Linked DNA regions of Luteibacter rhizovicinus DSM 16549. The protein of the gene in region 2 interacts with the protein of the main gene of each other region in a pairwise test. Links are inferred from orthologs where the notes say so. Each region holds a gene or a part of one and is shown on either strand. Other genes may lie near its edges.

Region 1 (3,897 bases), 2.0 Mb from region 2 along the record:
GCATCATGCGCGAACTCCTTTTGTGCTCTTGGCCATCGCCTCACGGGCGACGGCGAGGTCGTCGAAGGGCAACTTGCCCTGCGGACCTTCCTGATAGGTTTCATGGCCCTTGCCCGCGATGAGCACGACGTCGTCGGCTTTCGCGTCGGCCAGCGCCATGGCGATGGCCTGCGCGCGATCGCGCTCGACCCGGATCGTGTCGCGGTGGGCAAAGCCTTCCATGATCTGCGCGACGATCGTGTCGCCGTCTTCCGAGCGCGGGTTGTCGTCGGTGACGATGACCGTGTCGGCGAGGCGTTCGGCGATGGCAGCCATGATCGGGCGCTTGCCCTGGTCACGGTCGCCACCGGCGCCGAACACGCAGATCAGCTTGCCCTTGGTGTGCGAACGCAGCGCCAGCAAGGCCTGCTTCAGTGCGTCCGGCGTGTGTGAGTAGTCGACGACGACCAGCGGCTTGCGCCCGTCGCCACCCAGCCGGCTCATGCGACCGTTGACCGGCTCGAGGGATTCCAGGGCGGCGTGGATGCGATCGAACGGCTCGCCCAGCGCACCGAGCACGGCGGCGACGGCAAGCAGGTTGGCTACGTTAAAGCGGCCGAGCAGCGCGCTACGCACCGTGCGCATGCCCCACGGCGTATTGAGGTTGAACGAGAGCCCCTTGGCCGACGTCACGATGATATCGGCACGGACCTCGGCGTCCTTGTCGGTGCTCTCGCCCGCCATGGTGGTACGCAGCTTCGCGATGCCCTCGCCCAGACCCTTGGCCAGCTTCGCGCCGAACGGATCGTCGATATTGATCACCGCGGCACGCAGGCCGTCGAAGGCGAACAGTTTGGCCTTGGCGGCGCCGTAGGCTTCCATCGTGCCGTGATAGTCGAGATGGTCACGGGTGAGATTGGTGAACACGGCGACGTCGAACGCCAGCGCGTTGACCCGGCCCTGCTCCAGCGCATGCGAGGACACTTCCATGGCGACGTGCGAGGCACCGGCGTCGCGGAATCCGGCAAGCAGGGCCTGCATGCTGATCGCGTCCGGCGTGGTGCGCTCGCCTTCGACGACCGCGCCGTGCATGCCCGCGCCCAGCGTGCCGACCGTCGCCGGCTTGCGTCCGAGGAAAGCCAGCGCCTGTGCGATCAGCTGCACCGTCGAGGTCTTGCCGTTGGTGCCGGTGACGCCGATCAGTTCGAGCGACTGCGACGGCTCGCCGAAGAAACGGGCGGCGATGGCGCCGGTCTTCTCGCGCAACCTGTCGACGCTGACGACGGGCACACCGGCGTCGGCCGCGGTGAACGGCGGCTCGGCGAGGATCACGCTGGCACCCTGCGCCACGGCCTTGGCCGCGAAGTCGATGCCATGACCCTTGCCACCACGCAGGGCGACGAAGGCGTTTCCTTCGGCAATCTCGCGGGAATCCAGCGAAAGCCCCGAAACGACGATTTCGCCGACACCCGAGGCGTCGGCGAAACCATTCAGGAGTTCGGCGAGTGGCATGGTCATGGGACCACCTCTTCCGCCGCGCTGTCGTCCGCCGGCGGCGGTGGCGCATTCGACGATCCGATCAGACCGCCCACGCTCGGGCCGCCGACATACCAGCGTCCGACGTTGTCGGGTGGGATATCGAGCAGGCGCACGGCGCCTTGCATCACCTGGGCGAAGGCCGGGCCGGCCACCGAGCCGCCGTAGTAGTGGCCGCCCTGCGGATCGTTGATCACGACCACGGTGACCAGGCGCGGGGCGCTGGCCGGAATCATGCCGACGAAGAGCGAGATGTAGTTCTTCGCGTAGTAACCGCCGACCGAGAACTTGTGCGAGGTACCCGTCTTGCCGGCCACGCTGTAATTGGCCACGGACGCGAAGCCAAAGCCGGTACCACCGGGCTGGAGCACGGTCTCGAGCATCCGCACGAGCTCGTGCGCCACGTCCGGCGTGATGATCTGGTTCGCCGGGTTGTCGGCACCCTTGATGAAGGTCGGCGAACGCAGGGCGCCGCCGTTGGCGATCGCCGCGTAGCCCGTGGCCAGCTGCAACGGCGTCACGCTGAGGTTGTAGCCGTAGGCCATGCGCGATTTTTCGATCGGCTTCCAGGTGCGGCTCACCGGCAGGTACCCGGCCGCTTCGCCAGGGAAACCACTGCCCGTGTTGCTGCCGATGCCGAACGACTTCCACATGTTGTAGAGGAAGTCGGTATCGAGCGTCATCGCGATCTTGGCTGCGCCGACGTTGGACGACTTCGTGATCACGCCGGTCGGCGTGAGCGTGCCCCAGTTGTGCGTATCGCGCACCGGGTGGCCACCCATCATCCAGGTACCCGGCGAGGTTTCGATCATCGGCGAGGTCGGCGTGTACTTGCCGCTGGTCAGCGCCGCCGCCATGGTGAAGGCCTTCATCGTCGAACCCGGCTCGACCACGTCGGTGAGCGCGCGGTTGCGGCGATCGTTCGGCGTGCTGCCGCGCACGGCATTCGGGTTGAACGTCGGCAGGTTGGCCATGCCGAGCACTTCGCCCGTGTGCACGTCCATCACCACGATCGAGCCGGAGTCGGCCTTGTTCTTGTCCAGGGCGTCTTTCAACGCGCTATAGGCGAGGTACTGGATGCGACGGTCGATCGACAGTGTCAGGTCGCGGCCAGGCTGCGGCTCACGGACCAGCTCGACGTCTTCGACCACGTGTCCCATGCGATCGCGAATGACGCGCTTCGCACCGGGCTTGCCGGAGAGCCACTCGTCATAGGCCAGTTCCAGGCCTTCCTGGCCGTGATCGTCGATATTGGTGAAACCGAGGATGTGGCTGTTGACGGCGCCCGACGGGTAGTAGCGGCGGTATTCGCGCTGCGAGGAAATACCCGGGATCTTCAGATCGACGATCGCCTGCGCGTCTTCGGGACGCATCTGGCGGGCGATGTACATGAATTCCTTGTCGGCACGCGCGGCGATCTTCTGCTTCAGATCGTCCGCGTCGACGTGGAGCGCCTTGGCCAGCTCGGGAATGCGGTCTTCGTTTTCCAGCACTTCCGGCGGATTGGCCCAGATCGAGGCGACCGGCGTCGACACCGCCAGCGGCTCGCCGTTGCGATCGAAGATCGTGCCACGCGAGACGGCGATGGGCATTTCACGCAGGAAGCGGGCATCGCCCTGATCCTGGTAGAACTGCTTGCGCACCACCTGCAGGTCGAACGCGCGCACGACCAGGCCGGACGCACAGACGCAGAGCAGCGCGACGACGACGGTCATGCGCTTGCGCGGGCTCGGGCCCTGGCCGCGACGGCGGCTCGGTACGACCGGCTTGCCGTAGCGCGCCTTCATCGCCGCACCAACTGGATGTCTTGCGGCTTCGGCGTGATCATGCCGAGCTTGGCGCGGGCTTCCGCATCGATGCGGCTGGGCTCGGCGTACGTTGCCTGCTCGAGTTCGAGACGGCCGTATTCGACGCCGATATCGTCTTTTTGCGACTGCATTTTCGAGAGCTCGACGAACAGCTGGCGGCTCTCGTGGCGCGTCCATACCACCCCGATCGCGCTGGCGAGGACCGCCAGCAGCAGGATCGAGAGGCAGATCGCGCCGAACACCTTCATGCGAGTTTCTCCGCGATGCGTAGCACGGCGGAGCGCGAACGCGGGTTCGCAGCCACTTCGGCATCGGACGGGAAGATCGCCTTGCCGACCGGCTTGAGGCGGGCCTGCTTCGCATCCGGCGGCGGCGGACCGCGACGATTGCCCTGCACGCGACCTTCGTGGGAGCGGATGAACTGTTTGACCGTGCGGTCTTCCAGCGAGTGGAAGCTGATCACGGCCAGGCGGCCGCCGACCTTGAGCAGGTCGAGGGCAGCGTCGAGGCCGCGCTCGACGGATTCGAGTTCGGCGTTCACGCGGATGCGCAGGGCCTGGAAGGTGCGCGTCGC
Region 2 (4,855 bases):
GCTTCTCCGGCAGCCCGTGGACGCTGGCCTGCTACATGGTCGAGGGCGAAGGTTCGCGCGATTTCGCGCGGGTCAAGGCACTCGCCTGGAACGAGCCGGCACTCGCCCACCACCTGCTCGACACCGTGGCGCGTTCGGTCGCCGCCTACCTGATCGCGCAGGCGCATGCCGGCGCGCAGGCACTGATGATTTTCGACACGTGGGGCGGCCTGCTCGGCCCGGCACCCTTCAAGGCGTTCTCGCTGCACTACATGGCGCAGGTGGTCGACGCACTGAAGGCCGACCCGGTCAGCCGCGACCTGCCGGTCATCCTGTTCTCCAAGGGCGCCAGCGGCCAGCTCGAAGCCCTCGCCGACACCGGCTGCACCGGCCTGGGCGTGGACTGGACCATCGACATCGGCGAAGCCCGCCGTCGCGTCGGCGACCGTGTCGCCCTGCAGGGCAACCTCGATCCCGCCGTGCTACGCGCCTCGCCCGAGATCGTGGCACGCGAAGCCCGCGCGGTCCTGGACGACTTCGGCAACCACCCCGGTCATGTGTTCAACCTCGGCCACGGCATCACGCCCGAGGTCGATCCCGAGAACGTGAAGGTGCTGGTCGATACCGTGCACGAGCACGGCCGGGTGATTCGGAGCCGTTGAAGCGGCTTCGCGGTGGAAGCCGGGTCGTGGAAGCCGGCTCTTTGTGGGAGCCGCTTCAGCGGCGATTCGGGGCTCGCGGCAAGCACCCTGTCGCCGACAAATCGGCTCCCACGCAAGGCACCGGTCCGATTAGAACCGGTTCGGGCCCGCGATATGGCACTTACCGACTTCCGCCCGAGCTGCCATGGCCTGTGCCTGGTCATTGGCCTGCATGCGCATCTCGTAAATCGTCTGCCAGTTGCGTGCGCACAGGCTGCCCGACTTCGGGCCCATCTCGAAGGACTGCCTGGAGAGCTGCTCGGCCAGCGGGAAGTTCTGCATGCGAACAGCCACTTCGGCGCGATCCTGGATCAGCTCCGGCGCCTGCGGCGCCAGCTTCAGGGCCTGCACGAGCTTGGCGTCCGCGTCGGGATAGCGACCGGCCTGTTCATCCACCTGGGCGGACTTTTCCAGGCCCTGCACGCCGGGATCGCGCAGCGGGGCGACTTCGATCGCTGACTTTTCGCGCTCACCCGCGGCGCGGATCTGGGCGACGATGTCGTAAGCGGGCTTGCTGGGACGGGTAGCCTGCGGCGGGGCGGGCTGGCTGCACGCGGCGACGAGCGCGACGGCGGCGATGGCACAAAAGCGAAGGCGATGCATGGGTCAATCCGTAGGATTACTGGGAACGGGCGACGCCGGCTGGGCGTCACCGCCGCCGAACATACCCTTGAATTGCTGCCAGAAACAGCCCTCCTCGGCATCCGGCACGTAACCGGACACGAAGGGGAACTGCCGCGCGCCCTGGCACGACGGGTCGGTGCGCTTGCCGGTCTGCGGGTTCACCCAGGCCATCTCGAGGCCATCGCCCGGTGCGGCGGACAGCGGTCGCGTGGGCAGCTTGCGGAACAACTCCTGCCACACGCGCATGCTGCCGGTGGCGCCGTATAGCCCGGTGGGCTTGTTATCGTCGCGTCCCATCCAGACCACGGCGAGGTGTTCGCCAGTGAAGCCGGCAAACCAGCTGTCGCGCTGGCTGTCGCTGGTGCCCGTCTTGCCGGCCGCATGGAGCGAGCCCAGGGACGAATTGCCGATAGCCGCGGCGGTACCGCTGTTGACCACCTGCTGCATGGCCCACGTGGTCAGGCGCGTGGCAGCCTGGTACTCGCCCTCCCCGCCTTTCACCTCGTAGCGCTTGATCGCCTGACCCTTGTTGTCCATCACGCCACTCACCGCGATCAGCGGCAGCGCATGGCCATCGGCGGCGATGTACTCGTAGAGCTGGGCGACCTGGAACGGCGACAGATCGATCGCGCCAAGCAGGAGCGACGGACTGGGATTGACGTCCTGCAGGCCGAAGGACTCGAGGAAGGCCTTGATCCGCGGCACACCGACCTCGATGCCCAGATGCACCGTGGCGAGGTTCCAGGAATGCACCAGCGCGTCGAGCATCGGCACCTGGCCGTGGATTTCATGGTCGTCGTTCTGCGGCGTCCACGGCTTGCCGTCGGGCTGGGTCATATTGATCGGCGTGTCATCGACGATCGTAGCCAGCGACCACTTCGACGGCTGCGACCACGCGACCAGATACACCAGCGGCTTGACCAGGGAACCGATCGACCGACGGGCATCCAGCGCGCGGTTGAAGCCCTGGTCGCCCGGGTCGCGCGAGCCGACCACGGCGAGCACGCTGCCGGTGGCGACGTCGGTGACCACGGCCGCCGCCTGCGCGGCGGCACCACGCTTGCCCAGGGACTTGGCCGTGGTCAGGATGGCCTGCTCGGTGTACAGCTGGGCGGCCGGATCGAGGGTGGTGAAGATGCTCAAGCTGCCATCGCGCAGCGCGGCCTCGTCGAAGTCGGCCGTGATCTGCGAACGAACCAGCTGCATGAAGGCAGGAAAACGGTTGTGCGGTAGCTGTGCGTTGTCCGCGATGCCGAGCGGCGTGGCTTGCGCGGCCTTGGTTTGCGCATCGTCGAGCAGCCCGGTGTCGTGGAACTGCTGCAGCACGAGGTTACGCCGCGACAGGGCGCGATCCGGGTAACGCCGCGGATCGTAATAGCTCGGCCCCTTGACCAAGCCGACAAGCAGGGCGATTTCCTGCGGCTTCAGATCTTCCAGTCGACGACCGAAGAAGAACTCGCCGCCGGCGGCAAAGCCATGCACGGCCTGGCTGCCCTGCTGGCCGAGGAACACTTCGTTGACGTAGGCCTCGAGGATGCGGCCCTTCGAGTAATGCGCCTCCATCAACACCGAGAGGATCGCCTCGTTCACCTTGCGCATCATGTTCTGGCTGCGGTCGAGGAACAGGTTGCGCACCAGCTGCTGGGTCAGCGTCGAACCGCCCTGCACGGCATGGCCGGCGCGCAGGTTCGCCAGCGAGGCGCGCGCGATCGCGGAGAAGTCGATGCCGATGTGATGATTGAAGTCGCGATCCTCCACGGCCTGCAAGCCCTGCACGAGCAGCGGCGGCACGTTTTCGAGGCGGACGATGCGACGTTCTTCCTGTTGCGCGCCGTAAAGCGTGGCGATGCGCGCGGGATCCAGGTGGATGGCCTTGATCGGCTTGTCGTTCGTGTCGTCGACGATCGCGCCCACCTGGCCGTTAGCCAGGCTGACACGTAGGCGATGCGGCAGCTCGCCGCCGTCCGGACCCGAATAGCCGCGCGACGCGATGAGGAAGCGCGAGCCGTTCTTCGCATAGCTGCCCTGCACCTTGCCAGCGCCGTCGGTGGTGTAACCGGCGAAGGTGAGTTCCAGCTCCAGGGTGGCCGGGGTCATGGCACGGCCCGGTTCCAGCGGTAGCGGTCGCGCGTAGACGCGCGTCGGCACCGCGAACACCAGGTCGTTGAACCGATCCTGCAGGCGGGCATTGAGGATCAGCGTGTAGGGCAGAAGGAAGCCAAACACGAGGCCCATGACGAGCCAGAAGGGAATGCGCAGCCAGGGCCAGCTGGCACGCAGGATGGAGCCAAGACGATTCAGGAAAGCCAACGCGGGGAAGTCCTGCGGAGAGAGACGAAGCCGGATGATAGGGGCAGCGCCCCGGCGCCCATCTGAACGAATGCTGGCAAAGCGGTGACCTGCGGCGTCAGGAGCCCGCCTGCCAGGTCTCGGGCTGGGGTGAGAAGGCGCGCGGATGGATGTCCAGAGTCGCTTCCAGAGCCCGATTGTCGGCGATCAGGTCGCTATCGAGTCGGTGGATGGGGCCGCGCATGGCCGGCGATACAGCGGAAGCCACGTTCAGGATAAACCGGGGAACCGGCAATGGCAGGGTCGCCGAACCGGCGGAACGGCGTGCCCGGCGGAACATCTCGGCGGCGCTGAAGCGTTCGCCGCCCCCGATCGAGAACGTCTGGTTACGCCCTGCCGGCCGTGTCAGGGCCGCGACGATCGCGGCGGCGATATCGTCGGCGTGCACAGGCTGACGCTGCCCCCGTCCCGCCGGCAGCGGGAACACGCGGCGGCGCAAGGCGTTCTGGACCATCGGCGTGAGGCTCTTGTCCAGGCCAGCCCCATAGACGAGGGTTGGGCGGAAAATGGTCCACGGCATGCCGCGCGACGCGCAGGTGGTACTGAGCTCGGTCTCGGCGTCGCGCAGGATGCGCGACAACTCCCGCTCGGCGGGGTCCGTCGAGTCGCGCTTGGTCTCCGCGCTCATCGACGAGGTCGCCACGATGTGCGGCGTGCCCGGCAGGCGCGTGAGCGCCAGCCATGGCGACAACCCGTTCAGCGGACCCAGGCAGACGACCGCCTTCAGCGGCGGCAGCGAGGGCATGCCACCCGGGAGGTGGCCGACGATCCAATCGGGATGACTATCGTGAGGCTGCCGGCTCAGGGCGAGCACGTCCTCGCCGGCGGCGGCCAGGCGAGGCAGGAGAAAATGACCGATCTGGCTGGTGGCGCCGATGACGAGAATCCGCATGCGTTCGCTCATCGTCCTGTCGCGATGCGCTCGTAAGCGCCCTGCAGGCGCGGGTCGTCCGGCGTGTAATGGCGTGCCCGGTCCAGCGCCTGGAACGCCCCCTGGCGATCGCCTTGCGAGGAGCGCTGGAGGGCGCTGTCGATCCAGGCGCTGCCCAGACGGTGACGCATCTCGCCCTGCGACGCATCGCCCGGAGCAAGGTCCGACAGCGTGGCGTAGAGGTCCTCGGCACGTTTGACGTTGCCATTGGCGACGGCCTGTTGCATCAGCTTCTCGACCTGACCGGGCAAACCCTGCAAGCCGGCACGGG

The links. Proteins that work in one complex are often made in the same cells at the same time.
Region 1: the proteins of mrcB (region 2) and BJI69_RS03735 interact in binary tests that used the Escherichia coli proteins (3 or more experiments, as listed by UniProt). The link is inferred for Luteibacter rhizovicinus DSM 16549 from one-to-one orthologs.

The regions. Positions count from the first base shown.
Region 1 is NZ_CP017480.1:786,437-790,333, forward strand. The notes cover bases 899-3,897. They hold BJI69_RS03735 (peptidoglycan D,D-transpeptidase FtsI family protein), read right to left. Parts: upstream 3,303-3,897; coding sequence 1,494-3,302; downstream 899-1,493. Other genes in these bases: BJI69_RS03730 (UDP-N-acetylmuramoyl-L-alanyl-D-glutamate--2,6-diaminopimelate ligase), read right to left, coding at 899-1,497; ftsL (cell division protein FtsL), read right to left, coding at 3,299-3,571; rsmH (16S rRNA (cytosine(1402)-N(4))-methyltransferase RsmH), read right to left, coding at 3,568-3,897. In the rest of the region: BJI69_RS03725 (UDP-N-acetylmuramoyl-tripeptide--D-alanyl-D-alanine ligase), read right to left, coding at 1-7; more of BJI69_RS03730, read right to left, coding at 4-898. UniProt on the Escherichia coli protein: Essential cell division protein that catalyzes cross-linking of the peptidoglycan cell wall at the division septum. Required for localization of FtsN.
Region 2 is NZ_CP017480.1:2,824,706-2,829,560, reverse strand. The notes cover bases 951-4,008. They hold mrcB (penicillin-binding protein 1B), read right to left. Parts: upstream 3,615-4,008; coding sequence 1,287-3,614; downstream 951-1,286. Other genes in these bases: BJI69_RS12815 (SDR family oxidoreductase), read right to left, coding at 3,712-4,008; BJI69_RS12825 (tetratricopeptide repeat protein), read right to left, coding at 951-1,283. Also shown: hemE (uroporphyrinogen decarboxylase), read left to right, coding at 1-641; more of BJI69_RS12825, read right to left, coding at 771-950; more of BJI69_RS12815, read right to left, coding at 4,009-4,557; BJI69_RS12810 (hypothetical protein), read right to left, coding at 4,554-4,855. UniProt on the Escherichia coli protein: Cell wall formation. Synthesis of cross-linked peptidoglycan from the lipid intermediates.